3 regions of the Shewanella sedimentimangrovi genome follow, and region 1 is predicted to be linked to each of the others. Evidence: predicted binding sites of a transcription regulator. Region 1 holds the regulator's gene; each other region holds the start of a gene.
The links. Region 1 encodes NrdR, which represses ribonucleotide reductase genes. Its sites were predicted from a motif close to AAACACNANATNTNGTGTTT; they were not measured.

Region 1 (10,807 bases):
GGTTGTCGATAAGTACCCGGTCGCCATAGCTCTTGGTCAGGTTGTTAACTTCGATCACCTTGTCACCCAAACGAGGCCCGGGCGGAATAAACAGCTCGTTGGTCTCGTTGCGGCGTTGGTAATCGGAGCTGTTCAGCTCTTCGAAGCGGTTCATACGGGCCTTGCCCTTTGACTGACGGCCCTTGGCACCCTGACGCACCCACTCCAATTCCTTGGCAATGGTCTTTTGACGGGCGCTTTCGGTGGCGGCCTCCTGCTTCAGACGGGCATCTTTCTGCTCCAGCCAGCTGGAGTAGTTACCCTGCCAGGGGATACCCTCGCCGCGGTCCAGTTCCAGGATCCAGCCGGCGGCATTGTCGAGGAAGTAACGGTCGTGGGTAATGGCTACCACAGTACCGGCGTATTCCTGCAGGAAGTGCTCCAGCCAGGCCACGGATTCGGCATCCAGGTGGTTGGTGGGTTCGTCGAGCAGCAGCATCTCCGGCTTTTCCAGCAGCAGGCGGCACAGGGCCACGCGGCGGCGTTCACCACCTGACAGCACCTCGATTTTCTCGTCCCAATCCGGCAGACGCAGGGCGTCGGCGGCGCGCTCGAGGATATGGTCCAGGTTGTGGGCATCCTGGGACTGGATGATGGCTTCCAGCTCCCCTTGCTCCCGTGCCAGGGCATCGAAGTCGGCATCGGGATCGGCGTAGGCGGCGTACACTTCGTCCAGACGCTTGAGGGCGTTCTTGGCCTCGTGTACCGCTTCTTCTATGGCTTCACGCACCGTCTGGTTCGGGTTCAGTTTTGGCTCCTGAGGCAGGTAACCAATTTTCAGACCCGGCATGGGGCGGGCTTCACCCTCGATTTCCGTGTCCAGGCCGGCCATGATGCGCAGCAAGGTGGACTTACCCGAGCCGTTCAGACCCAAAACACCAATCTTGGCGCCGGGGAAGAAACTCAATGAAATGTCTTTAAGAATTTGCTTCTTGGGCGGCACTATCTTGCCGACCCTGAGCATGCTGTAAACGAACTGAGCCATGAAAGATTCTCTGATCCAAAAAAATTGTCGGCAGTTTACCAATTTGCCTCTGTTACTGCCAGATGGCTGCCGGGGAATCGCTTCACGGCGAAACTGTTTTCATCATGAAACACAGTCATTGGCTGTGAGACGGATTTTCATCATCATCCGACTGGGCTTGAAGCCGTTTGCAGAGTAGAATACCGCGCAACCCTACCTATAAGATTTGCCAGCTGGAGTGACCAATGCTGAACAAAACCATGAATATTGCCGACTATGATCCCGAGCTGTTCCAGGCGATCCAGGATGAAACCCTGCGTCAGGAAGAGCACATTGAACTCATCGCCTCCGAGAACTACACCTCTCCCCGCGTGATGCAGGCTCAGGGTTCACAGCTGACCAACAAGTACGCCGAAGGTTATCCCGGCAAGCGTTACTACGGTGGATGTGAGTATGTCGACGTAGTGGAAACCCTGGCCATTGAGCGTGCCAAGGAACTGTTCGGTGCCACTTTCGCCAACGTGCAGCCTCACTCCGGCTCCCAGGCCAACATGGCCGTGTACATGACTCTGCTGCAACCCGGTGACACTGTACTGGGTATGAACCTGGCCCACGGTGGCCACCTGACCCACGGTTCACCGGTGAACTTCTCCGGCAAGCTGTACAACATCATTCCTTACGGTATCGATGAAGCCGGCAAGATTGACTACGTTGAGCTGGAGCGCCTGGCGCTGGAGCACAAGCCCAAGATGATCATCGGTGGCTTCTCCGCTTACTCGGGCATAGTTGACTGGGCCAAGCTGCGTGAAATCGCCGACAAGATTGGCGCCTACCTGTTTGTTGACATGGCCCACGTGGCCGGTCTGATTGCCGCCGGTGTGTACCCCAACCCCGTGCCACACGCCCACGTGGTGACTTCTACTACCCACAAGACCCTGGCCGGTCCCCGTGGTGGTTTGATCATCTCTGCCGCGGACGATGAAGAGCTGTACAAGAAGCTGAACTCTGCGGTATTCCCTGGTGGTCAGGGTGGTCCTCTGATGCACGTGATCGCCGGTAAAGCCGTGGCCTTCAAGGAAGCCCTGGAGCCAGAATTCAAGGTATACCAACAGCAGGTTGTGGCCAACGCCAAGGCCATGGTGGAAGTGTTCAAATCCCGCGGCTACAAGATAGTGTCCGGCGGTACCGACAACCACCTGATGCTGCTGGACCTCATCGGTCGCGATCTGACCGGTAAAGAAGCCGACGCAGCCCTGGGCCGCGCCAACATCACAGTTAACAAGAACTCAGTGCCAAACGACCCACGTTCACCTTTCGTGACCTCGGGTATCCGTATCGGTACTCCGGCCATCACCCGCCGTGGTTTCAAGGAAGCCGAAGCCCGTGAACTGACCGGCTGGATCTGTGACGTGCTGGACAATGCCAAAGACGACGCAGTTATCGAGCGCGTGAAAGGCCAGGTGCTGGAACTGTGCGCCCGTTTCCCTGTTTACGGTTAACCTTTTAACCTGAATAGGATACACTCATGGCCGCTGCTCAAGCGGCCATTTTATTTGCTGCGTTTATGCTCCAATTAGCCCAGTTTCCGCACCAGGAGGCCCCATGCACTGCCCATTTTGCAACGCAACCGATACCAAGGTCATAGACTCCCGGCTGGTGGGGGAAGGGCATCAGGTACGGCGGCGGCGGGAGTGCACCGAGTGCCACGAGCGCTTCACCACCTTTGAAGGTGCCGAACTGGTGATGCCAAGGGTCATCAAGCGTGACGGCAGTCGTCAGCCCTTCGATGAAGAGAAGCTGCGCGGCGGCATGCTGCGGGCGGTGGAAAAACGCCCCGTGTCCATGGATCAGATAGAAGAAGCCCTGACCAAGATTAAATCCACCCTGCGCGCCACCGGCGAGCGGGAAGTGCCATCGGAAATGATCGGCAACCTGATGATGGACAGCCTGATTGAACTCGACAAAGTGGCCTATATCCGCTTTGCTTCTGTGTATCGCGCCTTCGAAGACGTGTCCGAGTTCGGCGAGGCCATCGCCAGGCTGCAAAAGAACTAATCTCATCAAATCAGATAACAGGCATAGCTTTATGTGGTCTGCAACCGATACCCAAATGATGAGCCGCGCCATCATGCTGGCGCGGCGCGGCAGTTACACCACCCGCCCCAACCCCAATGTGGGTTGCGTCATAGTGGATAGCGATGGCGCCATAGTGGGCGAGGGCTGGCATATACGTGCCGGCGGCCCTCACGCCGAGGTCCATGCCCTGCGTCAGGCGGGAGACAAGGCCCGCGGCGCCACCGCTTACGTCACCCTGGAACCATGCAGCCATTACGGCCGCACGCCCCCCTGCGCCAAGGCGCTGATTGAGCACGGCCTCAAGCGGGTGGTGGTGGCCATGACAGATCCCAATCCCGAGGTGGCCGGTCGCGGCATTAAATTATTGCAGGATGCCGGTATCGAGGTGCAGTCCGGCCTGCTGGAAGGCGATGCCCGTAGCCTTAACCCGGGATTTTTATCGCGTATGGAGCGCAAACGCCCCTATGTGCGGGTCAAGCTGGCCGCAAGCCTCGATGGCAAGACGGCCCTGGCCAACGGCGAGTCCAAATGGATTACCGGCCCGGAGGCGCGCCGCGACGTGCAGCGGCTCAGGGCCCAAAGTTGCGCCCTTATCACGGGCATAGGCACAGTGCTGGCAGACGACCCGTCGCTTAATGTTCGCCATGCTGAGCTCGGCGGTTTGGGTAATAGTCTTGCCGAGGCCGAGCTTATTCAGCCGGTGCGGGTGGTGCTGGACAGCAACTGCCGCATCTCGCCCAAGGCCAAACTCTTTGGTATCGAAAGCCCCATTATCCTGGTGTCTGCCACGCCCTATGAGCCTGAGCTGCTCAAGGCCTTGCCCCATTTTGTCAGCACCCTGGTGCTGCCCGCGGGCGATGGCCGCATTGATCTTGCCGCGCTGCTCAACCATTTGGGCCAGAGCTGCAACCTGGTGCTGGTGGAAGCCGGTGCCAAGCTGGCCGGCAGTTTTGTTGAGCTGGGTTTGTGCGATGAGCTGGTGTTGTATCAGGCGCCCAAGATCCTCGGCAGCCATGGTCGAGATCTGCTGCAATTGCCGGACTTTCAGACCATGGATGCCATACCTTCCCTGACTTTGGTGGACGAGCGCCGCCTGGGCCAGGACAGACGATTTGTTTTCAGACTCGCTGCGGCCTGAAGGCCCCGGGACAGAGCACTAGCTAGGACAGAGTATATGTTTACCGGAATTATCGAAGCCGTCGGTACCTTGAGCAGGCTGGAGCGTATGGGCGATGACATTCGCCTCACGGTCAACAGCGGCAAGCTGGATCTCAGTGACGTGCGCCTTGGCGACAGCATAGCCACCAACGGCGTGTGCCTGACCGTGGTGCAGTGCCTGAAGGATGGCTATGTGGCAGATGTCTCTGCCGAAACGGTCAAGCTGACCGGTTTTGGTGACTATCGCCCCGGCGCCCGGGTCAACCTGGAAAAGGCCGTGACCCCAACTACCCGCCTCGGCGGTCATCTGGTCAGTGGCCACGTGGATGGCCGTGCCACAGTGGTATCCCGCAGCAACCTTGGCAAGGCCATCGAATTTTGGCTTGAAGCCCCGGCTGAGCTGGCGCGTTATATAGCCCACAAGGGCTCAATCACTATCGATGGCGTCAGTCTGACGGTCAACGAAGTGGACGGCAATCGCTTCCGCCTTACCATAGTGCCGCACACCGCCAGCGAAACCACCCTGCTTGAGCTGAGTGTCGGCGACAGGGTCAACCTGGAAGTGGACCAGATTGCCCGCTATCTGGAGCGGCTGATGCAATCAGGCAAAGAGCAGGGCAGCGGCGGCGTTACCATGGAGCTGCTGGCGCGCTCGGGATTTCTCGGATAAGGCACGGGCGCTGTGGGCGCCCGTCATGGTTTTTGGTCACCGGACTGGTATTTAGCCCGGGGCCGGTTAGAATTCACCCCATTCAACAGCACAGATTCATTAGCACAGAATAAAGGTCTTACAATGGCGCTACACAGTATCGAAGAGATCATCGAGGACATACGTCAGGGCAAAATGGTTATCCTGATGGACGATGAGGACAGGGAAAACGAGGGCGACCTGATTATGGCGGCTGAGCTGGTGACCCCCGAGGCCATCAACTTCATGGCCACCTATGGCCGTGGCCTCATCTGTCAGACCATGACCAAGGCCCGTTGCCAGCAGCTGAACCTGCCGCTGATGGTAAGCAACAACAATGCCCAGTTCTCCACCAACTTTACAGTGTCCATCGAGGCCGCCGAAGGTGTGACCACGGGGATCAGCGCCCATGACCGCGCCGTCACAGTCAAAGCCGCCGTGGCCAAGGATGCCAAGGCCGCCGATCTGGTGCAGCCCGGTCATATCTTCCCGCTGATGGCCCAGGACGGAGGCGTGCTGACCCGCGCCGGTCACACCGAAGCCGGTTGCGATCTGGCCCGCCTGGCAGGCCTTGAGCCTTCCGGGGTGATAGTGGAAATCCTCAACGAAGACGGCACCATGGCCCGTCGTCCGGATCTGGAAATCTTCTCCGAAAAGCACGGCATCAAGATAGGCACCATTGCCGATCTGATTGAATACCGCAACAACACAGAAACCACAGTGGTGCGCGAGGCCCAGTGCCGCCTGCCGACCCGTTTCGGTGAGTTTGAAATGCACACCTTCCGCGACACCATAGACAACCAGCTGCACTTTGCCCTGGTTAAAGGCGAGGTCAAGGAAGATATACTGGTGCGGGTGCACCTGACCAATACCTTCAACGACCTGCTGCACTCCGAGCGTGATCAGCAGCGCAGCTGGCCGCTGGAAGTGGCCATGGAGCGCATCGCCAAAGAGGGTGGGGTGCTGGTGCTGCTGGGTAACCGTGAACACAGCAGCGATATCCTGGCCAAGGTCAAGGCCTTCGAGGCCGAGGACAAGGGCCAGGCGCCTGCGTCCGCCAAGTGGGCAGGTACCTCGCGCCGTGTGGGTGTCGGCTCACAAATTCTGGCGAACCTGGGTGTCAGTAAGATGCGCCTGCTGAGCTCACCGAAGAAGTATCATTCGCTGTCGGGCTTCGGTCTGGAAGTGACAGAGTACGTGGCCGAGTAAGGCACACAAAAATCCCGTTTTCGAACAAATTGCATAGGGAACGGGGCAAAAGCCTGTGGTATGATAGCGCCACTTTTTTGCCCGGGTGCCGTAAGGTGCCCAGGCTGGTTGCCCCGAGCCGGGTGCTTTAGCTGAACTAGGTAAGATAATGCACATAGTACAAGGTAATATCGAAGCGAAAACTGCCAAAGTGGCGATCGTGGTATCGCGTTTCAACAGTTTTCTGGTTGAGAGCCTGCTTGAGGGCGCCATTGATACCCTGAAACGTTTCGGTCAGGTGAGCGATGACAACATCACTGTTGTGCGCGTACCCGGCGCCTTTGAACTGCCGCTGGCCGCCAAGAAAGTGGCCGCCTCCGGCAAGTTCGACGGCATCATAGCCCTGGGTGCTGTGATCCGTGGCGGCACTCCCCACTTCGATTTCGTCGCCGGTGAGTGCAACAAGGGTCTGGCCCAGGTTTCCCTGGAATTCAATACCCCGGTTTCTTTCGGTGTGTTGACCACAGATACCATAGAGCAGGCCATTGAGCGCTCAGGTACCAAGGCAGGCAACAAGGGCGGTGAAGCTGCTCTGGGTCTGCTGGAAATGGTCAATGTGCTGCAAGCAATCGATTCACAGCTGTAACAAGTAGGAAAAATAATGAAGCCTTCTGAGCGCCGTAAGGCCCGTCGTCTGGCGGTCCAAGCCATCTATTCATGGCAACTGAGCGGTAACAACGTCGCGGACGTGGAACACGAGTTCCTCACCGAGCAAAACATCGACGGTGTCGACATCGCTTATTTCCGTGAATTGTTTGCTGGTACGGCAACCAAGAAAGCCCAACTCGATGAAATGTTACTGCCACAACTGGACAGGGACTTCGATGATGTCTCTCCGGTAGAAAAAGCCATCCTGCGTCTGGCGGCCTATGAGCTGACCTTCCGCAAGGATGTGCCTTACAAGGTAGTGATTAACGAAGCCATCGAGCTGGCCAAGGCCTTCGGTGCCGAAGACGGTCACAAGTTCGTCAACGGCATCCTGGATAAGCTGGTTGCGCGCAAGTAAACTGAAAACGGTATCCTGAGGGTACCGTTTTTCATTTACGGCGGGTGTCCATTCTGGTGATTTCCGAGGCGCTGCCTGGCCGAGGCAGCGGGAATACAGTGAAAGAATTCCAACTCATAGATCAATTCTTCAATGGCCGCGGCCCTTTGCGCCGCGATGTGGTGCATGGCATAGGTGATGACTGCGCCCTGGTGCAGCCCGCCGAAGGCAAGCAACTGGCCATCTCCTGCGATACCCTGGTGGAAGGGGTACACTTCTTTGCCGATATGCCGGCACGTGCCCTGGGTTACAAGGCCTTGGCGGTCAATCTGTCGGATCTGGCGGCCATGGGTGCCGAACCCGCCTGGATGACCCTGGCTCTGAGCCTGCCCCAAGCCGAGGAAGCCTGGCTGAGCGAATTCAGCACAGGCCTGTTCGAGGCCGCCGACTACTACGGCATAGCCCTTATCGGTGGTGATACCACCGCCAGCCCGGTGAAAATGTTCAGCATCACAGTCCATGGCCAGGTTCCGGCCGGCAAGGCGCTGACCCGCTATGGTGCCCACGTGGGCGATTGGGTCTATGTGACCGGTACCCTGGGAGACTCTGCCCTGGGACTGGATCTGCTGCGCGGCGTTGAACAGACCCGACCCGAACACAGGGAATACCTTATCGAGCGCCATTACCGTCCGGTGCCCAGAGTCCTCGCGGGCCAGTCCCTGCGTGGCCTGGCCTCCAGCGCCATAGACCTGTCCGATGGTCTGGTGTCGGATCTGGGGCATATACTCAAGGCCTCCGGCGTCGGTGCCAATATAGAGGTGGAAAACCTGCCCCTGTCCCAGGCGCTCAAGGACTCGGTCAGCCTCGACCGGGCCCTGGCCTATGCCCTGACTGGCGGCGAGGATTACGAGTTGCTGTTTACCGTGCCAGAAGCCCAACGCGGCGCCCTGGAAATTGCCCTCAGCCATGCCGGGGTCAAGTTTGTCCGCATCGGCCAGATCAACGCCGGCAATCGCCTCAAGTTGCAGCTCAACGGTGAGCCTTTTACCCCTGAATTCAAAGGGTTTGAACATTTCTGATGCGTTTTTTATCACAAGATGAGGCGCTCAAACGCCTGTCACTTAAAAACCCCTGGCATTTCCTCGCCCTGGGCTTTGGCTCAGGCCTGGCCCGCAAGGCGCCGGGCACCTTTGGCACCCTGGCCGCCGTTCCTTTGTACCTGTTGCTGGCTCAGTTGCCGCTGGCGGCCTACCTGGTAGCGACAGCCGTTGCCGTGGTGCTGGGTATTTATATCTGCGATCGGGCCTCCCGCGACATGGGGGTGCACGATCATGGCGCCATAGTCTGGGACGAAGTGGCAGGTTTGCTTATCACCCTCATCGCCGCCCCCGCCGGTTGGCACTGGCTGCTGGCGGGTTTTGTGCTGTTCCGTCTGTTCGATATCCTCAAGCCCTGGCCCATCCGGGTGCTGGATGCCAAGGTCCACGGTGGCCTCGGTATCATGGCCGACGATGTGCTGGCCGGCATTTTTGCCTGGGCCTGTCTGCAGGGCCTGGTCTTCTGGTTTGGCTGAGTCCGACTCTTCCCCCTAATATTCCCGTTTGAGACTATGCTTAAAGAGCCGGGTTCGATGCCCAGCTCAGTCTTTAAGTCTCTGTAATTGCGGGAGCGGTTTTATGTTCAGGCGGCTGCAACACCCATCGGCATCGCACCAGGGGTTGAATTGCTATCTGGCCAGGTTGCTCGGCCTGCTGCTGGCCGTATTGCTGTTATTGCCGGGCCCGTCTTACTCCGAGCCGCAACCACAATCTCAGTCTCAATCTCAATCTCAGTCTCCGGCCCCCGTACTGCGCCTTGAGGTTAGTGGTGCCATAGGTCCCGGTGTATCGGATTATTTGACCCGCACCATGGCGCGTGCGGCTGAGCAGACCGAGCGGCCGCAGCTGTTGCTTATTACCCTGGATACCCCCGGTGGCCTGGTATCCAGCCTGAGGGATATCAATCAGGCCATACTGGCATCCCCCATACCCGTTGCCTGTTTTGTCTATCCAGAAGGGGCCCGTGCCGCCAGTGCCGGCACCTATATGCTCTATGCCTGTCATGTGGCCGCCATGGCCCCGGCCACCAGCCTGGGTGCCGCCACCCCTGTGCAATTGGGACCACCCGGCGGTCAGGATCAGAAGGAAAGCAGTGAGCCCTCTGATATGGAACGCAAAATTCTTAATGATGCCATTGCCTATATCCGCACCCTGGCGCAGCTGCGTGGTCGCAATGCAGACTGGGGCGAAAAGGCGGTGCGGGAAGCTGCCACCGCCACGGCCTCGGAGGCGCTGGAGCTGGGGGTAATCGATCTGGTTGCCGCAAACCCCAGGGCATTGCTCGATGCCCTCGACGGTCGCAAGTTCACCCTGGGGGCCGAGGTACATACCCTCAATACCCGCGGCGCGGAGATACTGGATGCCTCGCCGGACTGGCGTGCCAAGTTCATCAATACCATCACCAATCCCAACGTGGCCTACGTGCTGATGCTGCTTGGGGTCTATGGCTTGCTGCTGGAGTTTTACAGTCCGGGAATAGGCGTCTCCGGGGTGGTGGGTGCTATCTGTTTGCTGCTGGCCATGTTTGCCCTGCAAATGCTGCCGGTGAGTTATGCCGGCGGTGCCCTGCTGTTGCTGGGCATAGGCTTGTTGGTGGCCGAATCCCTGGTGCCGAGCTTCGGTATCCTCGGCTTTGGCGGCATAGTGGCCTTTGTGCTCGGCTCCATCTTTCTTATCGACAGTGAAATTGATGCCTTCCGTATCGCCTGGCCGGTGATCCTCACCTTCACCCTGGCCAGCTTTGTCTTTTTCCTTGTAGTGCTGACCTTTGTGCTGAAAAACCGCCGCAGGGCAGCGGTCACGGGCCTCGAAGCCATGGTGGGCCAGCAGGCTCTGGTGCTTGGAGGTTTCCCCGGTGAGGGGGAAGTGATGTTTATGGGTGAGCGTTGGAACGGCCACAGCTCAGTGCCTTTGGCACCGGGTGACCTGGTGCGGGTGGATGGAATCGAGGGGCTGGTGTTGGAGCTCAGCCCAATGAATAAGCCAAAGGGAGAGCAAAATGAATGAGATAATCTCGAGTTTGAACATTTCCTTCGGGGCACTTATGGTGCTGGTGTTGGCACTGCTGTTGTCGATGTTTCGCATCATGCGTGAATACGAGCGGGCCGTGGTCTTTATGTTGGGACGATTTTACCGGGTCAAGGGGCCGGGGCTTATCATCATCATCCCCGTCATTCAGCAAATGGTGCGGGTGGATCTGCGTACCGTGGTGATGGATGTGCCATCACAGGACGTGATCAGCCGCGATAACGTGTCGGTGCGCGTCAATGCGGTGATCTATTTCCGGGTGGTGGACCCGCAAAAGGCCATCATCAACGTAGAGAATTTCCTCAACGCCACCAGCCAGTTGGCTCAGACCACCCTGAGATCTGTACTCGGTCAACATGAGTTGGATGAGATGCTGGCCAACCGCGATATGCTCAATGCCGATATCCGCCGTATTCTCGATTCCCACACCGACATCTGGGGGATCAAGGTGGCCAATGTGGAGATCAAACACGTGGATCTCAACGAAACCATGATCCGCGCCATTGCCCGCCAGGCCGAGGCAG
Region 2 (10,807 bases), 980 kb from region 1:
CGGGGAAAAACACCAGGTTGATGATGAGCTTGCGAACAAAATTAATGGTGTTCCAGATAAGCGCTAAGGTATTGCGGGTTGTTAAGGGTTTACGGGCCATCTGCCACTCCTGAAATATGATCTGCCGTTATGTTACAGCAATTTAGCTATGCGGGCGACGCGCAATTGTAAAGGTTTTTAACATGCGGCCACAGGTGCCGGTTGAGCTTGGCGGGTTCTTTGGGTATGCTCCATTAAATCACCTGTTTTAAAAGGATGTTTGAATGCCGTTTCCACATCTGTTGCAACCCCTTGACCTGGGCTTTACCCAATTGAAAAACCGGGTATTAATGGGATCGATGCACACCGGTCTTGAAGAAGAAAAGGGCGGTTTTGAAAAATTGGCCGCGTTTTATCGTGAGCGTGCCGAGGGCGGTGTTGGTCTGATTGTGACCGGCGGTATTGCGCCCAATTTTCGTGGCCGTTTGGCTCCCCATGCCAGTCAGCTGAGCTTTTCCTGGCAGGTCAGGAAACACAAAATAGTAACGGATGCGGTGCACCAGGCCGGCGGCAAGATCTGTATGCAGATCCTGCACGCGGGCCGCTACGGCTACCATCCTTTTTCGCAGGCGCCGAGCAAGATAAAAGCTCCTATATCGCGCTTTACCCCGTCCGCCATGTCGCCACGTCAGGTTCGCTGCACCATTAAAGACTATGCTACCAGTGCTTCACTGGCTCGCAAGGCCGGTTACGATGGTGTCGAGGTGATGGGCTCAGAGGGTTACCTGATTAACCAGTTTATTTGCCAGCGCACCAATAAACGCACCGATGAATGGGGTGGCAGTTTTGACAACCGTGCCCGCTTCCCGTTGGAAATCGTTAAAGCCATAAGGGCCAAGGTCGGCAAAGACTTTATTATCATCTTCCGCCTGTCGATGCTGGATCTGGTGGAGCAGGGCTCCAGCTGGGATGAAGTAGTGCAATTGGCCAAGGCACTGGAGCAGGCGGGTGTCAGCATTATCAATACCGGTATCGGCTGGCATGAAGCCAGGGTGCCGACCATAGCCACCAGCGTGCCCCGGGCGGCGTTTTCCTGGGTGACCGAGAAGCTCAAGCGCGAGGTGAAGGTACCTTTGGTGGCGACCAACAGGATCAACACCCCGGAAATCGCTGAACAGATCCTGGCATCGGGCCAGGCGGACATGGTGTCCATGGCCAGGCCTTTCCTGGCGGATCCTGAATTCGTCAATAAAGCCGCGGCGGACCGAGCCGATCTGATTAACACCTGTATCGGCTGTAACCAGGCCTGTCTGGATCATACCTTTCAGCTCAAGCGCGCCACCTGTCTGGTGAACCCCAGGGCCTGTTATGAAACCGAGCTCAATCTGAGCAAAACAACGGCGCCCAAACGCATTGCCGTCATGGGCGCAGGCCCCGCGGGCTTGGCATTCTCCGTCAGTGCGGCTGCCAGAGGCCATAAGGTAGTGCTGTTTGAGGCGGCTTCCGAAGTCGGTGGCCAGTTTAATCTGGCTCGCAGGATCCCCGGCAAAGAAGAATTCAACGAGACCATCCGCTATTTCCTCACTCAACTCAAGGAAACCGGTGTAGAACTCAGGCTCAATACCCGTTTGGATGCGGACACGTTGAAGGCCGAAACCTTCGACGAAATTGTCATCGCCGCCGGTGTGGTACCGAGAAAAGTGAACTTACCGGGTTTTGACTCTCCCAAGGTGGTGACCTATCAACAGGTACTGCGCGGTGAAGTGCCGGTGGGTGAGCGGGTTGCCCTGATGGGGGCCGGTGGTATCGGGTTCGACATGGCCCACTTCCTCGGCGAAACATCCTCGGCGACCCTGGACAGGGACCGCTGGCTTAACGAGTGGGGGATAGACAAGGAATATCGCACCCCCGGCGGCCTGAAAGTCCCGGAAAAGGCCCACGGGCCCGAGCGTAAGCTTTACCTGTTGCAGCGCAAGACCTCCAAGATGGGCAAGGGCCTTGGCAAGACCACGGGCTGGATCCACAGGGCCGTGGTGAAACAGCACGGTGTGGTGGAAAAAACCGGTGTCAGCTACGAGAAGTTTGACGAGCAGGGACTGCATATCAAGGTGGGAGAGCAAAGCGAAATTCTGCCGGTGGACACCCTGGTGCTCTGTGCCGGTCAGGAGTCGAACCGTGAGCTGGTTGCCGCCATGGAGGCCACGGGCAAGCCGGTTCACCTGATAGGTGGCGTCGATGTGGCCGCCGAGTTGGACGCCAAGCGCGCTATCCGCCAGGGAACCGAATTGGCGGCACGAATTTAGTCACACGGTTTCACTGACAAACGCCCGCAGCCGCGGGCGTTTTGCTATGCTAAATTCACGTTTGGCTGATAAGAACAAGCAAGAAAACAAGGAGATGATAATGAGACATCTGATAGCGGTGTTAACGCTCGTAGTGCTCAATGGATTGCTGTCCATGCCCGCATTAGCCGGTGACAATTCACAGTACGATCCGGCCCTGGCAGAGCGCGCCGGTGCCGATGAGTACGGTATGAAGCAATATGTGCTGGCGTTTTTAAAGAAGGGGCCCAATCGTGACCGGTCCAAGGAAGAGGCGGAAAAGCTCCAGCGGGACCATCTGGATAACATAGGCCGCATGGCCAAGGCCGGTAAACTGGTGCTGGCGGGGCCTTTTTTGAATGATGGTGAGTTGCGGGGGATCTACATTTTCAACGTGCGAACCGTGGAAGAGGCCAAAGCCCTGACCGAAACCGATCCTGCCGTTCAGGCCGGAAGCCTGGTGATGGAACTCTTGCCCTGGTATGGCAGCGCGGCTTTGGTGGAGGTGAATGAACTGCACAAAAAAATGGCCAAAAAGGCCATCTGAGCCATTTGGTGTTGGCTATCAGTCGATGAGCAGATGTTCGGCCTGGGGATGCAAACTGACGGGGCGGTTGACCACGTCGGCCCCCTTGGCAGATAGGTCGAGATCCAAATCTTTACTGGGCACGCAGCAACAGGGCAGGCATTCGTCTTCGCCAAGCACGGCCAATGGTTCGGTCAGGTAGCGCACCGAACCACTGATCACCCGGGTCTTGCAGGCACCGCAGTAACCACTGCGGCACTCGGAAAACACCTTAATCTTTTTAACTTCAAGGGCCTGCAGCAAGGTGTGCTGCTGTCCATTAAACAGCAGCACCGGCTGGCCATTGAGGCTGACTATGGGTGCCTTGTTACAGGTCAAAGTCGAGGAACTCATTTTCATCAACTGCAGCATCAATCTGACCCACCAGATAGGAAGAGACTTCCACTTCCTGGGGCGCGACCTGTACCGCGTCGCTTTCAAGCCAGTTCTTCATCCAGGGCAGCGGGTTGGTCTGCTCACCGTAAGGTTGCGGCAGGTTAACCGACTTCATGCGCTGGTTGGTGATGAACTCCACGTATTGGCAGAGGATCTGCTCGTTGAGGCCGATCATTGAGCCATCTTTGAACAGATACTTGGCCCATTCCTTTTCCTGCTCGGCGGCACGGACAAACAAATCATAGGCCTGCTGCTGACACTCGATGGCAATTTCAGCCATTTCGGGATCGTCCTTGCCACCCTGCATCAGGTTGAGAATGTGCTGGGTTGAGTTGAGGTGCAGGGCCTCGTCACGGGCAATGAGGCGAATGATCTTGGCGTTGCCTTCCATCAGCTTGCGCTCGGCAAAGGCGAAGGAGCAGGCGAAGCTGACATAGAAGCGAATGGCTTCCAGGGCGTTGACCGACATCATGCACAGGTACAGGGCCTTTTTCAGCTCCCGCAATGTGACCTGAACCTCTTCACCGTCGATCATGTGGGTGCCTTCGCCCAGCAGTTCGTACACCTGGGTCAGCCTGATCAGTTTGTCGTAATAGGCGGCGATGTCGGTGGCGCGCTTGAGGATCTGCTCGTTGCCCACTATGTCGTTAAACACCACTGAGGGATCCGTGACTATGTTACGGATAATGTGAGTGTAAGAACGGCTGTGGATGGTCTCGGAGAAGGACCAGGTCTCAATCCAGGTTTCCAACTCCGGCAGCGACACCAGCGGCAGGAAGGCCACATTGGGTGAACGGCCCTGAATGGAGTCCAGCAGGGTCTGATACTTGAGGTTGGAAATAAAAATATGCTTCTCGTGATCGGGCAGAGCCGCATAGTCAATCTTGTCGCGGCTGACGTCCACTTCTTCCGGACGCCAGAAGAAGGACAGCTGCTTCTCGATTAACTTCTCGAATACTTCATAACGCTGTTGGTCGTAACGGGCGACGTTGACCGACTGACCGAAGAACATGGGTTCGCGGGTCGCGTCATTGGGGGTTTGACAAAATGTACTGTAAGCCATGGTTCGTATTCCGGGCAAAAGGGGGCAAAGGCCCCCGTTAACACCAAAGAGTTGTCTGACGGCGCATCAGATCTTGCAGGCGCCGCCGGCGCAGCCGTCATCTTCTTTTTCAACACTGGTGATGTCGTCGTGCTGATCGGTCGCACCATCACGGGTGTTATGGTAATAGAGCGTCTTGACGCCAAGCTTGTAGGCGGTCAGCAGGTCTTTGAGCAACAACTGCATCGGCACCTTACGACCTTCAAAGCGGGCAGGGTCATAGTTGGTGTTGGCCGAAATCGCCTGATCGACGAACTTCTGCATTATGCCCACCAATTGCAGGTAACCGTCGTTGCCTGGCATCTGCCACAGCAACTCATAGTTGTGCTTGAGGCTGTCAAAATCCGGTACCACTTGCTTGAGCTGACCGTCTTTACTGGCCTTGACCGAAATCAGACCACGGGGTGGCTCAATACCGTTGGTGGCGTTGGAGATCTGCGAAGAGGTCTCGGACGGCATCAGCGCCGACAGGGTGGAGTTACGCAGACCATAATGTTTGATATCGCTGCGCAGCGCTTCCCAATCCAGGTGCAGTGGTTCGTCACAAATCTTGTCCAGATCGCGCTTATAGGTGTCGATTGGCAGTATGCCCTGGGCGTAAGTGGTTTCATGGAACGCAGGGCAGGCACCTTTTTCCTTGGCCAGATTCATTGACGCCTTCAGCAGGTAGTACTGAATGGCTTCAAAGGTTTTGTGGGTCAGGTTGTTGGCGCTGCCATCGGAATACTTCATGCCGTTTTTCGCCAGGTAGTTGGCGAAGTTGATGACACCTATACCCAGGGTACGACGGTTCATGGAGGCTATGTGGGCCGCCTTGATGGGGTAGTCCTGGTAGTCCAGCAGGTTGTCGAGGGCACGTACCGCCAGATCCGCCAGGTTTTCCAGCTCTTCCAGATTGGCAATGGCGCCCAGGTTCAGTGCCGACAGGGTACAGAGGGCGATTTCACCATTGGTGTCATCGACACTTTCCAGCGGCTTGGTGGGCAGGGCAATTTCCAGACACAGGTTGGACTGGCGAATTGGGGCCACCTTGGCATCGAACGGGCTGTGGGTATTGCAGTGATCCACGTTCTGGATATAGATACGACCGGTTGAGGCACGTTCCTGCATCATCAGCGAGAAGAGTTCCACTGCCTTGAGGGTCTTCTTGCGGATGGCCGGATCCTGCTCATACATCTGGTACAGGCGCTCGAATTCATCCTGATCTTCAAAGAAGGCATCGTAGAGACCTGGTACGTCCGAGGGGCTGAACAGGGAGATGTTTTCACCCTTGATCAGGCGCTGATACATCAGTTTGTTCAACTGCACGCCGTAGTCCAGATGACGGACTCGGTTGTCTTCCACGCCGCGGTTGTTTTTCAGTACCAGCAGGGATTCCACTTCCAGGTGCCATATGGGGTAGAACAGGGTGGCCGCGCCACCACGGACACCGCCCTGGGAGCAGGACTTCACCGCGGTCTGGAAATACTTGTAGAAGGGCAAACAGCCTGTGTGGAAGGCTTCGCCGCCACGGATTGGGCTGCCCAGGGCACGAATACGACCGGCATTGACGCCGATACCGGCACGCTGACTGACGTACTTCACTATGGAAGAGGCAGTGGCGTTGATGGAATCCAGGCTGTCACCGCACTCGATCAGTACACAGGAGCTGAACTGGCGGGTTGGGGTGCGCACGCCTGACATAATGGGCGTGGGCAGAGAAATCTTGAAGGTCGACACCGCGTCGTAGAAGTCCTTGATGTACTTCAGGCGGGTTTCCTTCGGATAACCGGCAAACAGACAGGCGGCCACCAGGATATAGAGGAACTGGGCACTCTCATACACTTCGTGGGTCACGCGGTTCTGTACCAGGTACTTGCCTTCGAGCTGTTTAACCGCGGCATAGGAGAAGTCCATGTCACGCCAGTGGTCGATATAGCTGTCGAGTACGTCCAGCTCTTCCTTGCTGTAGTCGGCGAGGATGTGCTGATCGTATTTACCCATTTCCACCAGGCGTACCACATGGTCGTACAGCTTGGGCGGCTCGAATTGGCCAAAGGCCTTCTTGCGCAGGTGGAACACGGCCAGACGGGCCGCCAGGAATTGGTAATCCGGAGACTCGGGGGAGATCAGGTCCGCCGCGGCCTTGATAATGGTTTCATGTATGGCTTCGGTTGGAATGCCATCGAAGAATTGCAGATGTGAGCGCAGTTCTACTTCGGAAACGGAAACGTTTTTTAAGCCCTTGGCTGCCCAGGTAACGACGCGGTGGATCTTGTCGAGATTAATTGTCTCTCTTTCGCCACTGCGCTTTGTGACTGTCATGTTGCTGTTCATTGAAGATAGGCCTTGGTTCTTTTCACTGTAAATATGATTGGCGCCACCGTACGTATCCTTGTAAACAATCAATCTGGAATACCGTTAACCTACATCTGGCAGACAAGCTGTACTGGCTAAGCGGGGCATTTCTAGTGTGTCTGATTGCTGTCAATACACAAGATATGGTGCTTATTTAAATCTAAGATACAAGATAGTGAGGTGGGGGGCCATTTGCAAGTAAGAAATTGGTGTAGATCTTGTGGATATCTTGAGGATAAAAAAAACGTTAGTGGAAGCTAACTTCAGAGGGCAATTTTTCCCTGCGCTTAACATCGGCTGGCGATTATTTTGCCAGTTTGAGATCCGGTGCGATCGCTTTTTTAATGGGCGATCGCAATAAGATCGTCATAATTCTCTGTGGCGAATTTAGCCGCGATTGCGGATTAATTGCACCAACTCCAAGGGCGAATTCAGCCGATATTCCACTGGCCAACTGTCAATATCGTCTTGCTCGCCCAAATAGCCCCAAAGGGCGAGGACCGGCGCCATACCTGCGTTTACCGCGGCCTGCATATCACGCTCGGCGTCGCCCAAATACCAAATATCCGCCGGCGCCACCCCCAGTTGCTGCGCCGCCAGTAACATGGGCGCCGCATTGGGTTTGGCCATCAGAGTGCTGTCTCCGCACACTATGGACAACAGCGCGCTTTCTATTCCCAGGGATCCCATCAAGGGGCGGCAAAAGCGGGCGGCTTTATTGGTAACAACCCCAACAGGGATCCCTGACTGTTCGAGTTCTTTCAGCAGTTCGGCCATGCCTGCAAACAGCACGCAATGCTGGCCGTTGATACGGGCATAGTGGCGTAGCAGCGCATGTTGCAATTCGTATTTCATCGCCTGGGGCTGCATCGGCGCGCCGGCTTCAACCAGTGCCAGGCTGCCGTGGGAGGCCACATGACGCATTTGCGCCAGCGAAACCTCCGGTAAGCCGAAGTCACTTAACGCCAGGTTGAGTGCCTGCACCAGATCCGGTGCCGTATCCACCAGGGTGCCATCCACATCAAGCAGTACCCCCTGGGGGCGCAGTCGGAGATCAGTCAAGGGGTTTTACCGTGGCTATCATATAGTTGACATCCAGGTTCTGGGTGTAGCCGAACATGCCGCTCAACGGGTTGTAACGGATCCCCAGGGCGTCGCGATTGAGCAGGGCGGTATTGTCTACCATGGCCATCAATTCAGATGGCTTGATGAACTTGCCGTGGTCATGGGTGCCGACGGGTAACATCTTCAGCAGATACTCAGCGCCGAGTATGGTTTCCACATAGGAGCGCAGATTGCGATTGATGGTGGAAAAGAACACCCAGCCACCGGGTTTGACCATGTCGCAGCAGGCCTGGATCACTGACTGGGGATCGGGCACATGCTCCAGCATCTCCATGCAGGTGACCACGTCATAGCTTTCCCTGTGACTGTCTCTGTGTTCTTCGGCCGTCTGTTGTACATAGTCAATACTGACGCCGGCTTCCAGTGCATGCAGTCTGGCGACATCCAAAGGCTCTGCTCCCATATCCAGCCCTGTCACTCTGGCGCCGATACGGGCCATGCTTTCCGACAATATGCCGCCGCCACAGCCGACATCGAGTACTGCTTTGGCAAAGATGCCGCCGGCGGTCTTGTCTATATAGTTGAGCCGCAGGGGATTGAGTTGATGCAGTGGCTTGAACTCACCTTCAGGATCCCACCAGGTTGCAGCCATCTTTTCAAATTTGGCTATTTCATTGGCATCGACATTGGCGTGCTGAGACATATATAGAGTCCATTTTTTCGCAGATGGATAAGGATGCGCCCATTATAGCGATTTGCCCCCGGTTAAGAAGCCAAACTTTGCCCTTTATTGCCCGCTTAATTGGCATATTTGGCGCTTTAATGAGCAGGGAACATTGAAATTGGATACTTAATCTACAAACACCCCGGATTTATGGCGCGAACACTGTCGGTACTTAAAGGCAATTCCTTAAATATTCCGCTGAATTTATTAGTGAAAGTGTAATCCGGCCCCCTGATATCATGGACAATCCGAGCCCCATGTTACCAAGATGCAAAACAGGGGCTTCCGACAATAAATTACTGTGTTAGAATGCCAAATCACGTTTATTGGCTCGACAAAGACACGGAATGCCGGCTTGTCAGCTATTTTTCAGGGGATCGAGCAGTTTATGACTGATTTGGCTTCATCAATTTCGCCAATTAATATCGAAGACGAACTCAAGAATTCGTACCTGGATTACGCCATGAGCGTGATCGTGGGCCGGGCATTGCCGGATGTGCGTGACGGTTTGAAACCCGTGCATCGTCGCGTGCTGTTCGCCATGAGCGAGTTGAAGAACGACTGGAACAAGCCCTACAAAAAATCCGCCCGTGTGGTCGGTGACGTTATAGGTAAATACCACCCACACGGCGACAGTGCCGTGTACGACACCATAGTGCGGATGGCGCAACCTTTCTCCCTGCGCTACACACTGGTGGACGGTCAGGGTAACTTCGGTTCCATCGACGGTGACGCGGCAGCGGCCATGCGTTATACCGAAATCCGCATGGACAAGCTGGCTCATCAGCTGCTGGCCGATCTCGACAAAGAAACCGTCGACTATGTGCCCAACTATGACGGCACAGAACAAATTCCTGCGGTGCTGCCAACACGCATTCCCAACCTGCTGGTAAACGGTTCTTCCGGTATTGCCGTGGGTATGGCCACCAACATTCCGCCACACAACATCAATGAAATCATTCAGGGTTGTCTGGCGCTGATTGAAGATCCCGAGTTGCCGATTGAGCAACTGATGGAATACATCCCGGGTCCGGATTTCCCAACAGCCGCCATCATCAATGGCCGCAAGGGTATTGAAGAGGCTTATCGCACCGGCCGCGGCAAGGCCATCATGCGTGCCCGTGCCGAAGTCGAAACCGAAGACAGCGGTCGCGAGCGCATTATCGTTACCGAAATTCCTTACCAGGTAAACAAGGCTCGTCTGATAGAAAAGATTGCCGAGCTGGTGAAGGATAAGAAGCTGGAAGGCATCAGCGGTCTGCGTGACGAATCCGATAAAGACGGTATGCGTATCGTTATCGAGATTAAGCGCGGCGAAGTGGGCGAGGTGGTGCTGAACAACCTCTATGCCCATACCCAGATGCAGACCTCTTTTGGTATCAACATGGTGGCCCTGGCCAATGGCCAACCCAAGCTGTTTAACCTCAAGGAGATGCTGGAAGCCTTTATTCTGCATCGCCGTGAAGTCGTTACCCGCAGAACCGTATATGAACTGCGCAAGGCCCGCGACCGTGCCCACATTCTGGAAGCACTGGCGGTGGCCCTGGCCAACATTGACCCCATCATTGCGCTGATCAAGGCCTCTCCGAGTCCTGCGGAAGCCAAGGTACGTTTGATTGAAAACGGTTGGGCTTTGGGCAACGTGCAAGCCATGCTGGAAAAGGCCGGTGATGACGCCGCCCGTCCAGAGTGGCTGGAGCCCCAGTACGGTATCCGTGATGGCCTGTACTTCCTGACCGAGCAACAAGCCCAGGCGATTTTGGATCTGCGTTTGCACAAGCTAACCGGTCTGGAACACGAAAAGATCCTCCAGGAATACGAGGAACTGCTCGAAATCATCGCCGCTTTGCTGTTTATTCTGCGCAGCCCTGAGCGCCTGATGGAAGTGATTAAGGAAGAGCTGGAGGAGATCCTCGAGCAATTCGGCGATGCCCGCCGCACCGAAATCAATGCCTCGGCCGTCGACATCAGCCTGGAAGATCTTATCACCGAAGAAGACGTGGTGGTCACCCTGTCGCATCTTGGCTATGCCAAGTACCAGCCTCTGTCCGATTACCAGGCCCAGCGCCGTGGTGGTAAGGGCAAGGCGGCAACCAAGGTGAAGGACGAGGACTTCGTTGAGAAGCTGCTGGTTGCCAACACCCACGACACCATACTCTGCTTCTCGGATCTGGGTAAGCTGTACTGGCTCAAGGTATATCAATTGCCGCTTGCCAGCCGTCAGTCCCGCGGCAAGCCTATTATCAACCTGCTGCCGCTGTCCGAAGGCGAACGCATCACGGCTATTCTGCCGGTGCGTGAGTACGAAGAAGGCAAGT
Region 3 (10,807 bases), 460 kb from region 1:
TGGAATTTATTCGCCGCCAAGCCGAACCAAACGGGGATATTCAGGGTTGCAGACAGAATTTGCTATAAAGAACAATTTGCTGCTTGAACGTCTTGTTGCCTTGCCGCCGCTGCACAAGCGTTTGATGTTGGCTCTGGGCCTGGTCATGGGCGTCGCCATGCTGTCCCCGGTCGGCCCGACCCAGGTCAGTGGCCGTATTCCCGTGCATTTGGATATAGAATCCCTGGTTCCGGACATCTCCAGTGCGCCCCTGCCGGCCCAGACCGTGGAGCACACGCCGGCCTTTGTCCGTACCATAGTCTCGGGTGACACCCTCAGCGGTCTGTTTTCCAAGGCTGGAATCGATCAGCAAACCATGTACAAGGTGTTGGAGGCCGATCTTAACATTCTGGCGCTCGATACCCTGATGCCGGGCAACCGCATCAGTTTTTGGACCGACGAACAGGGCAAACTGCAAAAGCTGCAACTCTGGTTTAACGCCGCCCGTCAGGTGGTATTCAATCGTTACGAAGACGGCAGCTTCAGTGTCGATGAAGTAGAGATTGAAGGCGACTGGCAACAGCGCATTATCAGCGGTGAAATCCACGGCTCTTTTTATGTATCGGCCCAGCGTATGGGACTGGATGCAGCGCAAATCCAGAAAGTGGAAACCCTGCTGAAGGAGAAGCTCAATTTTGCCCGGGACCTGCGTGCCGGTGATAGCTTTTCTGTGCTGCTCAGCGATCAGTTTGTGGAAGGCGAGTCCACAGGTAACAGCCAAATCCTGGGGATCAGCATCGACAGCGGTCGCAGTCATATCACAGCCTTCCAGCATTCCGATGGCAACTTCTACGACCAGCAGGGCCAGAGCCTGGCCAGGGCCTTCCAGCGCATTCCGCTGGCGAAACAGTACAAATTAAGTTCGCGTTATAACCCAAGACGCAAGCATCCGGTCACAGGGCATGTGTCACCCCATAACGGTACCGATTTTGCGACGCCCATAGGCACCAAGGTGGTGGCACCGGGTGATGGTGTGGTCGTGATGGTGACAGATCACCAGTTTGCCGGAAAATACATAGTCATAGAGCATGGTAACAAGTACCGCACCCGTTACCTGCATCTGTCAAAGGCGCTGGTGCACAAGGGGCAGCGCGTCAGCCGCGGCCAGGTAATAGCACTGTCCGGCAATACCGGTCGTTCAACCGGGCCACACCTGCATTATGAATTCCACGTCAACGGTAAACCGGTTGACCCCATGAAAGCCAATATTCCCATGGCCAGCCAACTGAGCGCCAAAGAGTTGGCCCAGTTCAGCTCTTTGGTGCGGGAACGGCAGGCCCTGATGCGTTTGGGATAAGAGTTTCGGCCATTTTTTCGCCATAAAAAAAGCAGCCTGTTGGCTGCTTTTTTTATGCAAAGATCCGGGTTCAGCTGGCCTTGTTGCGCCTGGCGTACTTGAGAGCACACTGGCACAGACCTCCACGGCGGGCCGCGCAGCCTGAGCAGGGTGAGGCTTTGAAAGGCTTAAGGGCAAAGCTGCGGGCACTGGTTGCGGGGGTAAGACACAGGATTGTCGGCGCCGGATCATTGGCCGCAATTGAAATGCGACTGGCTTGCTTCAGATACTTGCGGGCGGCCTTTTTGCTGTCGCAGCCCTGGGTCAGCAGCTCTGCCATCCAGGTCTGCTTCAGCTCCTTCACCTTATGCTTGCGGGCTTTGCCAATCAGGGTAGTCGCCTTGTTGCGCACGGCCTTTCTGGCATGCTTTTTACAAAGCTTTCTGATGCTTTTGCTGAGTTTGGCCATGGAGAACAACCCGGCTGCTTGGATTGGGTTGAATTCTAAATGAAAACCATTATCAGTCAAGTTTTGTTGCTGAATACGCGGAACTGGTCACAGGATTAAAAAGGTGATTGGTTGGCGTCGATGGCGGTCAGCAGCAGCCTGAGATCGAATTCCAATTGATGATAGTCCGGCTCCATGTGGCAGCAGAGCTGGTAAAAGGCCTTATTGTGTTCCTTTTCCCTGAGGTGCGCCAGTTCGTGTACCACCACCATACGCAACAAGGGCTCCGGTGCCTGCTTGAGGCGCCCGGCAATACGGATCTCATGTTTGGCCTTGAGCTTTTGCCCTTGAACCCGGGACACGAAACTGTGCAGGCCCAGGGCCTGATGTTTGAGGGTGAGCTTATCGTCGAAGCAGATCCGGGCTATGGGGGGTGACTTTTTCATAAAGCGGCTTTTCAGCGCCTGGGTGTAATCGTACAGTGCCTTATCGCTGCGGATCTCGTGTTCGGCACTGTAGCGACGGCCCAATACCTGACCCAGTTTATTATCCGCCAGCAAGTCTGATACTTGCCGGCGAATACTGTCGCTGTAATGGGCCAGATAGGGCAGGGATTGCATCGGCTCAGAGCTTGCCGTAGATGCGACCGTTAATGTAGGCGTAGGCGGCCTCGAACGCCGGCAGTTGGAAGCGTTTCAGCTCCAGCGCATCGTAATCCACCTGGGGCGGGTTGCGCTTGAGTTGTTCCTTGATGCTGACGGGTGACAACAGGGTCACGGGTAATCCAGCCAGCTGAATGGCGGCCTCAAGCTTAAAGCTGGTGGCACTGCCTGCCAACTTGCCTTTTTGCTCGCGACTGATGATGACCAGGTGTTCCACCTTGTAATCTTCCATCAGCTTTTTGAAGGCAAAATGGAACTCACTGATGGCCTCCTGGGTTTCGGATGCCGAGACAGTGAAGGACTGTTTGCGGCACTCCGGTACATTGAAGGTATCACCTTCATTACTCAGCAGACTGATAATGGCTTCGCTGCCCTTGAGTTCAACGCCACATACTTTCATGTTACACCTATTAATAAATTGATTTTAAACTGGAATTCTGTTGGCATCAGGCTGCCGGTGTTTTGCGTTTGACCATGGGCGCATCACCCACATCCACGCCGGAAATAAAGCGTTTGTCCCGCTTGGGCGCGGTTTTTGGCGCGTTGGTCTTGGCCGGACGTTTGCTTTTGGGTTTGGCCGTTGCTGCCGGCTTGCTGCGGGAAGGCTTTTTCGGCGCCAATCCCTTGAACTTGGGCTCCAGTCCCTCAAGGGTGCTGAAATCAAATTCACGGCGCAGCAGTTTTTGTACCGCCAGGAAATTGTCCCAGTCCTTGGGACCCACCAGGGAAATCGCATCGCCCTGGTTACCGGCACGACCGGTGCGGCCGATGCGATGCACATATTCTTCGGCAAACTTGGGCATGTCGAAGTTAATCACCAGGGACACATTGAGCAGATCCAGACCGCGGGAAGCCAGATCTGTGGTCACCAGCACCTGCTGCTGACCCCGGCTGAACTGATCCATGATCTGGTTGCGCTGGTTTTGGCGCAACTCACCGGACAGGGCCGCAGCCTTGATGTCCTTGGACTGCAGCAGCTGTGACAGACGCTCGGTATCACTGCGGGTGGCGGTAAAGATGATGGCCTGCTTATGGGGATGGCTTTCGAGCAGCTTAAGCAGCAGGGCTTCCTTGTGGTCCAGGTGATCGGCAAGGAAAATCTGCTCACTGATATCCTTGTGACCGCTGTGGACCGCATCTATGGCCAGATGCTCGGGATTGTTGAGCAATTCGGCCGCCAGCGCATGGATCTCGTTGTGATCCAGGGTGGCGGAAAACATCAGGGTTTGACGCCGTCTGTGGTCAGCGGCGGCATGGATGGCCCTGAGCTGGGGCGCAAAGCCAAGATCCAGCATACGGTCGGCTTCGTCCAGGATCAGCAGCTCCAGACCATTGAGAAACAGATGGCGCTGGGCCAGATGATCGGCAATGCGTCCGGGGGTGGCGACTATAAAATGCGGTTCCTTTGCCAGTGCCTTGGCCTGATCGTTGAAGTTTTCCCCTCCCAGAATGCTGGCAGCCCGGTACTGGGTATTGGCCACCAAGAGCCTGAGTTGGGCATAAACCTGATTGGCCAGCTCCCGGGTCGGCAGCAAGATCAACACCCGCGGATCTTTCTTGCTCAGTGCCCGGGTCGCTATCACCCTTTGCAACGCCGGCAGCAAAAATGCCAGGGTTTTCCCCGAACCCGTCTTGGATGAGGCCATCAAGTCTTTGCCGGCGAGGGCGATGGGCAAGGCCCCGGCCTGGACGGCTGTGGGGGTTTCTATCCCCATGTGTTTCAGGCTCTGCAGCAGACGCTTGTCGAGGGAAAAATCACTAAATTGCAAAGGAAGGGCTCCGTTGGCGTGCGCTTTTGGCACGGGTAAAAATTTCAGCCGGACATTATACCCTCAAGTTGGCGCCCCGGCCACGAACTTTATGAGCCCCGGCGGACAAAAGTCTGCCGGCGAACACCGGCTTTGCCTGCGCTAATTGCTTGCTGTCGTGGCCGTTTTCATGCGCCCGCCAAGCTGTTAACCTTGATGGCATTCAGGCAATTCGCGCCGGAGTTGCCATCTGAGCGGTATCACAAAAGGACGTAGCATATGACCCCAAAGCCAGCCCCCAACAGCACCAGCAACCATACAAGCTCCAAGTCTCCCACCATAGGGCTGGCATTGGGCAGCGGTGCCGCCAAGGGTTGGGCCCACATTGGGGTTCTGAAGGCCTTGCTGGCACTGGGGGTGAAACCCGATAAGGTGGCCGGTTGTTCGGTCGGTGCCCTGGTGGGGGCGGCCTATGCCAATGGTCGCTTGCAGGAATTGGATAACTGGGTCAGTGGATTTTCCAGCTGGGATGTACTGGGGCTGATGGATTTAAGCTGGCGCCGCGGTGGCATTATCGGCGGCGAGCGGGTGTTTGATGTGTTGCAATCACACATTGGCGACTTGCAGATTGAGGCCCTTGCCATTCCTTTTGCGGCCGTGGCCACGGATCTCTACAGCGGCCAGGAAATCTGGATCCGTGAAGGCGATCTGCGCCAGGCGGTGCGGGCTTCCTGCTCCATGCCCGGCATTTTGCCGCCGGTGCGCCTGGGGGAGCGTTGGCTGGTGGACGGTGCCGTAGTCAATCCCGTGCCCGTGTCTGTGTGCCGCGCCATGGATGTGGATGTGGTTATCGCCGTCGATCTCAGTGGTCACAGGCGCCAACGCAATGCGGAATTTCCGATTGAGATCCGCAGCGAGACGTCGTCGGCGCTGGAGCAGTCCCGGGCCCTGGAATCCCAGGGCAATGGCTTTATGGATTTGCTCGCCCGCGGCAAGGAATACGTCTCCAATCTCAGCGACAAATTTGCCCTTGGAAACAACTCCGATCCCGGCATGTGGGCGGTGATGTCGCAGTCCATGGAAATCCTCGAACAAAGACACAAGCGGGCCCGCTTGATGGGGGATCCGCCCGATGTCTGCCTGCTGCCCAAGGTCAATGATATCGGCACTATGGAGTTCCATCGAGCCCGGGAAGCCATTGCCGCCGGCGAGGCCGCGGTAATGGCGTCGGCACATTTGATTGAAGCAGCCCTGGGACGATAAACAAGCATTTTAAATTCAAATGCTTGCGGCTGATTTCTCTGTCGGAAGCAGTCTGAAAGGGCGGCTTTCCTACCCGTGGGATTCGGCTCGGTCAAGGGCTTGGAAGCGAAAATATCGCTTATTTTTGCCTGTGGCAACAGGCGTTTTCTTACATGATCCAGATCAAGGTATTGTCATTCACTTTGCCGCTTAATACGCAACATATTGTGTTTGTGCCTATATAAAGCACTAGATGATGTGGTGCTTATTTCAACAGAGCCAAGAGGGAATGAAGATGCCGGTCGTGATAAAGAGGGATGGTTGCCAAGCCCCGTTTGATGAAACCCGTATCCGTGATGCCGTGATCGCGGCCTCTGCCCATGAGGGAATTGAGGACGTGGACTACGCCGCCACAGTGGCGGCAGTGGTGCATGCCGGTGTCAGTCACCTGCAGCAGGTGCACATCCACGAGCTGCAGTTGGCGGTGGAAAACTGTCTGATGGAAGGCCCCTATAAGGAGGTCGCCCGCCATTATATTGAGTACCGTCACGACAGGGACGTGTGCCGCGAGGCCAGCAGCAGGCTCAATCAGGAGATCCGCTCACTGGTGGAGCAGACCAACGCCGCCCTGTTGCATGAAAATGCCAACAAGGACTCCAAGGTCATCCCTACCCAAAGGGACCTGCTGGCCGGCATCATAGCCAAGCACTATGCCAAGCGCCATATTCTGCCCAAGGATGTGGTGGCCGCCCACGAGGCCGGTGATATTCATTATCATGATCTTGATTACGCACCATTTTTCCCCATGTTCAACTGTATGCTTATCGATCTGGAAGGCATGCTGACCCGGGGCTTCAAAATGGGCAATGCCGAGATTGAGACTCCAAAATCCATTTCCACCGCCACGGCGGTAACGGCGCAAATCATAGCCCAGGTGGCAAGCCATATTTATGGTGGCACCACAATCAACCGCATCGATGAAGTGCTGGCGCCCTTTGTGGCCAAGAGCTACGAGAAGCATTACCAAACCGCGCTGACCTGGGGTGTCAAGGATGCCAAGGATTACGCCATCGCCCTGACAGAGAAAGAGTGCCACGACGCATTCCAGTCTCTGGAGTACGAGGTCAATACCCTGCACACCGCCAATGGCCAAACCCCTTTTGTCACCTTTGGCTTTGGCCTGGGAACCCGCTGGGAATCGAGGTTAATCCAACAGTCAATCCTGCAGGTGCGGCTCGAAGGCCTGGGACGTAATCGCAAGACGGCGGTATTCCCCAAACTGGTATTTGCCATTCGCGATGGGATTAACCACAAGGCCGGCGATTGCAACTATGACATCAAGCAACTGGCGTTGAAGTGTGCATCCCAGCGCATGTATCCCGACATCCTCAATTACGAGCAGGTGGAGAAGGTGACCGGCTCCTTTAAAACGCCCATGGGCTGTCGCAGTTTCCTCGGGGTTTATGAGGAAAATGGTGAGCTCAAACACGAAGGCCGTAATAACCTGGGGGTAGTCAGCCTCAATCTGCCCCGAATTGCCTTGCTGGCCAAGGGCGATGAGAGCGAGTTTTTCCGCCTGCTGGATGAACGTCTGGCCACGGCGAGGACGGCACTCGACACCCGTATCGAGCGTTTGCAGGGGGTTAAGGCCAGGGTTGCGCCGATCCTCTATATGGAAGGCGCCTGTGGTGTCAGGCTCAAGGCCGATGATGATATCGCGCCCATTTTCAAAAACGGCCGCGCCTCAATATCCCTTGGTTACATTGGTTTGCACGAAACCGTCAATGCCCTCTACGGCACCGAAGAGCACCTTTACGATTCGGCCCGGCTGCGGCAAAAGGCGCTCGACATAGTGGCCCATATGCAGGCGGCCACCAAGCGCTGGAAGGCCGAAACCGGTTATGGCTTCAGTCTCTACAGCACTCCCAGCGAGAGTCTGTGCAGCCGTTTTGCCAAGATAGATGCCAGTGAGTTTGGGGTGATCCCCGGTGTCACCGACAAGGGGTATTACACCAACAGTTTCCACCTCGATGTGGAAAAGAAGGTTACGCCCTACGACAAGATTGATTTCGAGGCGCCATATCCGCTGCTGGCCACCGGTGGCTTCATTTGTTACGGCGAATACCCCAACATGCAGCACAACCTGGAAGCGTTGGAGAACGTGTGGGACTACAGCTATAGCCGGGTACCTTACTATGGCACCAACACGCCCATCGATGAATGTTACGACTGCGGCTTTACCGGCGAGTTTTCCTGTACCAGCAAGGGTTTCGTCTGCCCCTCCTGTGGCAACCATGAACCTAGCCGGGTATCTGTGACCCGTCGGGTCTGCGGTTACCTTGGCAGCCCGGACGCCAGGCCGTTTAACCATGGCAAGCAGGAAGAGGTTAAACGCCGGGTCAAACACCTTTAATCCTGAACCACAAGGGGCGCTTTGGCGCCCCCGAGGGCGCACAGATGAACTTCCACAAATACTATCCGCTCGATGTGGTCAATGGTCCGGGTACCCGGGTGACACTGTTTGTGGCCGGCTGCGAACACCAGTGCCGCGGTTGCTATAACCAGTCCACCTGGGATCTGCGCAGCGGGCAGGTGTTCGATAAGGCCATGGCCGATACCCTGATCCACGATCTCAACGACACGCGAGTCCCGCGCCGGGGCCTCAGCCTGTCCGGTGGCGATCCCCTGCATCCGGCGAATCTGGCCGCCGTTGGCGCCTTGTTGCAGCGGGTGCGGCGGGAATGCCCGGGCAAGGATGTCTGGCTCTGGACCGGCTATGTGCATGAAAACCTGAGCGACGCACAGCGCGCTGTGGTCGAGCTGGTGGACGTGCTGGTGGATGGCCCCTTTGTGCAGGAGTTGCTGTCACCGGGATTGCCCTGGCGCGGCAGCAGCAACCAGCGGGTGTTGACCCTCAAGCCAAATAATTCACGCCAGGCAGGCGCTTCGCTGTTATAATGCCTCCCTTGGCACCACGCAGGTGCATTAAGGTATTGAATAGGTAACAGCATGAATTTGAAACAAGAACTGCATGAGCTTAACGATAAGCTCGATAAATTCCGCCGCAAGCTCGCCGCTGCCGAGCAGCGGGGCGATCAGCATGTGGTAGCGCAGTTCAAGCAGGAAATGGCGGCCCTAACCAAACGTATCGCCAGTGTCAAACAGCAACAAAGCCGGGAACTGGGCAAACAGGCCGGTGAAGTCAAGGATTTACCGTTCAGGCGCGCCATCACCAAGGCCGAACAGGCCGACATGGGTAAGCTGAAAAAATCGGTCAAGGGACTGGTGGTGGTTCATCCCATGACGGCCCTGGGAAGGCAGATGGGCCTGACCGAGGTGACGGGTTTTGCGCCCAAACCTTTCTGATATCCCAGTTAATCACTTGGGTATTCCTGTACCAGCCAAAAGTGCTTAGAATAGGGCTCCCGAGGCGCCGCAGTTGTCGGCGCCGTCTGTTTTGTCAGGGATTTCAGCTGTCTCATGGAATGAGAGCTGTCGTGAAGGTTGAAACATGTCGATAAAATACGTCGCCACTTCCAAATTGCCCACCCCTTGGGGCATCTTTGCCATGCACGGTTTTGAAGATACCGAGACAGGCAAGGAACATGTGGCGCTGACTTACGGTGAGCTGGATGCCAAGACCCCGGTGCTGGGGCGGATCCACTCCGAATGTCTTACCGGGGATGCCCTGTTCAGCCTGCGCTGTGACTGTGGTTTCCAACTGCAGACCGCCATGCAAAACATTGCCGAAGCCGGTAGCGGTTTTATCCTTTATCTGCGTCAGGAAGGGCGTGGCATTGGTTTGCTCAACAAGATCCGCGCCTATGAGTTGCAGGATCAGGGGGCCAATACCGTCGAAGCCAATGAGCGTCTGGGCTTTGCGGCCGATATGCGGAAATATGACATGATAGCCCCCATGCTGGCCCATATAGGTGTCACCCAGGTGCGTTTGATGACCAATAATCCGCGCAAGGTCAAGGCTATGCAGGATGTGGGCATGGACGTGGTGGAGCGGGTGCCGTTGCAGGTGGGTAAGAACCGTTATAACGAGGCCTATCTCAAGACCAAGTCCGATGCCCTGGGGCATATGATGTCCGAGGTCCATTTTAACGATGACCATCAGGACTGAATGTGTTTCAGTGCTCATATATGAATAAAAATCAGCGCCTTATGGCGCTGATTTTTTATAGGGTTCGGGCTAGGCTCCCTTGGCCCGTCGGGCCGCTTTCAGCTGCTCCCCCGTCAGTGCAAGCAGCCTGGCATTAAGCTCGGTCAATTCACGCCCAAGCTGTTCGCGTCTGTGTTCGGCACTGTCCGAGTGGTTGCCTCTGAGCTGCTGTAATTCTTTGTTTAATTCCTGCAGACGAGCCCTGAGCTTGGCAATTTGTTGCTCGAGGGGATCCTGGTGTTCCTGTTGACGGTTTAGTTCAGAGGTGGCCTCACGGCTGGCACCAAAGGCTTCGGCAATATCCAGGGCCCGGACCAGGTCTTTGCTTGGCTCACTTGCCTGATTGAGCCTGGTTGTTGGTCCCACTCCAGGCAGGGCGGACGCAGGGGAAATCAACATGGCCATGACACAACCCTTTCTTGGACTCCAATATCAGGTTATCGGCCAATCGGGTGCCTGGCTTTAGCTGCGTTTGCCCCAGATGTCGGCGTTGACAGCGCCGCTGCCATGCTCCGGCTTGGTGGTGCTTTTACCGGCAGCCGCCTCTTTGTCGGCAGGCTTTGCCTTGGCTGTGTGTGTTGTTTGAGCAGTGTGTTTCGTTTGGGCTGGGTGTTTCGTTTGCGCTGAGTGTGCTTCAACCCTGGCCATGGGGACCGGCAGGCCGTGACACTCAAGGTACAAATGCTCGACTTTTTCCCTGGCCCAGAGGGTGCGACGTAAAAAAGTCAGACTGGATTTGATGCTGGGATCCTGGCTGAAGCAGCGTATGGCAATGCGCTGTGCCAAAGCAGGCCAACCGAGCTCAGCTACCAGATACTCCAGAATGTGTTTGAGTGTCAGGCCGTGAAGTGGATTATTGGGTTGTTCGGACATGTGGGCTCTGTTTGACGGGCGCGGTGGGCAAAACCCGATTGTAACCCGTCGGGGCAACAAAAAACAAAGGCCGGCATTGCCGACCTTTGTGCGTGCTGCCAGCCTCAGGCTTTTTCGGCCACTTCAACCGCCTTACCCTTGGTGGTCAATAACAGACCGCCCGCTACAGTAACAGCGATAATGATGCCTGCCACGGTGGAGAGGGGCATGGGCAGACCGGCACCCAGGGTGGCGGAGTTGATCAGGAAGGTCACCACCACAGAGGTCATAAAGGTAGCAGGCACAGTACAGATCCAGTGCAGCTTATTATGACGCATCAGGTAAGCGGAAGCGGTCCAGAGCATAAGTACG

Region 2: nrdA (class 1a ribonucleoside-diphosphate reductase subunit alpha) is a predicted target of NrdR. The motif match lies at 6,833-6,852, and genes of this name have one in related genera.
Region 3: nrdD (anaerobic ribonucleoside-triphosphate reductase) is a predicted target of NrdR. The motif match lies at 5,629-5,648, and genes of this name have one in related genera.

What each region holds. Positions count from the first base shown of each region.
Region 1 covers NZ_CP071502.1:1,142,067-1,152,873, forward strand. The annotation lists gene ettA (energy-dependent translational throttle protein EttA) at 1-1,024, opposite strand, end outside; gene glyA (serine hydroxymethyltransferase) at 1,249-2,502, shown strand; gene nrdR (transcriptional regulator NrdR) at 2,606-3,058, shown strand; gene ribD (bifunctional diaminohydroxyphosphoribosylaminopyrimidine deaminase/5-amino-6-(5-phosphoribosylamino)uracil reductase RibD) at 3,090-4,217, shown strand; gene JYB85_RS04850 (riboflavin synthase) at 4,254-4,907, shown strand; gene ribBA (bifunctional 3,4-dihydroxy-2-butanone-4-phosphate synthase/GTP cyclohydrolase II) at 5,031-6,134, shown strand; gene ribH (6,7-dimethyl-8-ribityllumazine synthase) at 6,283-6,759, shown strand; gene nusB (transcription antitermination factor NusB) at 6,775-7,179, shown strand; gene thiL (thiamine-phosphate kinase) at 7,278-8,237, shown strand; gene JYB85_RS04875 (phosphatidylglycerophosphatase A family protein) at 8,237-8,731, shown strand; gene JYB85_RS04880 (NfeD family protein) at 8,835-10,262, shown strand; gene JYB85_RS04885 (slipin family protein) at 10,255-10,807, shown strand, end outside.
Region 2 covers NZ_CP071502.1:2,117,075-2,127,881, reverse strand. The annotation lists gene sppA (signal peptide peptidase SppA) at 1-100, opposite strand, end outside; gene JYB85_RS09235 (NADPH-dependent 2,4-dienoyl-CoA reductase) at 264-2,282, shown strand; gene JYB85_RS09230 (YciI family protein) at 2,383-2,847, shown strand; gene yfaE (class I ribonucleotide reductase maintenance protein YfaE) at 2,866-3,225, opposite strand; gene nrdB (class Ia ribonucleoside-diphosphate reductase subunit beta) at 3,194-4,324, opposite strand; gene nrdA (class 1a ribonucleoside-diphosphate reductase subunit alpha) at 4,391-6,679, opposite strand; gene JYB85_RS09210 (HAD family hydrolase) at 7,088-7,762, opposite strand; gene ubiG (bifunctional 2-polyprenyl-6-hydroxyphenol methylase/3-demethylubiquinol 3-O-methyltransferase UbiG) at 7,755-8,468, opposite strand; gene gyrA (DNA topoisomerase (ATP-hydrolyzing) subunit A) at 8,878-10,807, shown strand, end outside.
Region 3 covers NZ_CP071502.1:1,602,977-1,613,783, forward strand. The annotation lists gene JYB85_RS06780 (peptidoglycan DD-metalloendopeptidase family protein) at 47-1,336, shown strand; gene JYB85_RS06785 (hypothetical protein) at 1,407-1,784, opposite strand; gene JYB85_RS06790 (M48 metallopeptidase family protein) at 1,880-2,383, opposite strand; gene JYB85_RS06795 (DUF3010 family protein) at 2,388-2,825, opposite strand; gene JYB85_RS06800 (DEAD/DEAH box helicase) at 2,872-4,194, opposite strand; gene rssA (patatin-like phospholipase RssA) at 4,453-5,436, shown strand; gene nrdD (anaerobic ribonucleoside-triphosphate reductase) at 5,711-7,828, shown strand; gene nrdG (anaerobic ribonucleoside-triphosphate reductase-activating protein) at 7,873-8,373, shown strand; gene JYB85_RS06820 (YibL family ribosome-associated protein) at 8,425-8,781, shown strand; gene ribA (GTP cyclohydrolase II) at 8,927-9,544, shown strand; gene JYB85_RS06830 (hypothetical protein) at 9,614-9,988, opposite strand; gene JYB85_RS06835 (VF530 family protein) at 10,046-10,456, opposite strand; gene JYB85_RS06840 (carbon starvation CstA family protein) at 10,561-10,807, opposite strand, start outside.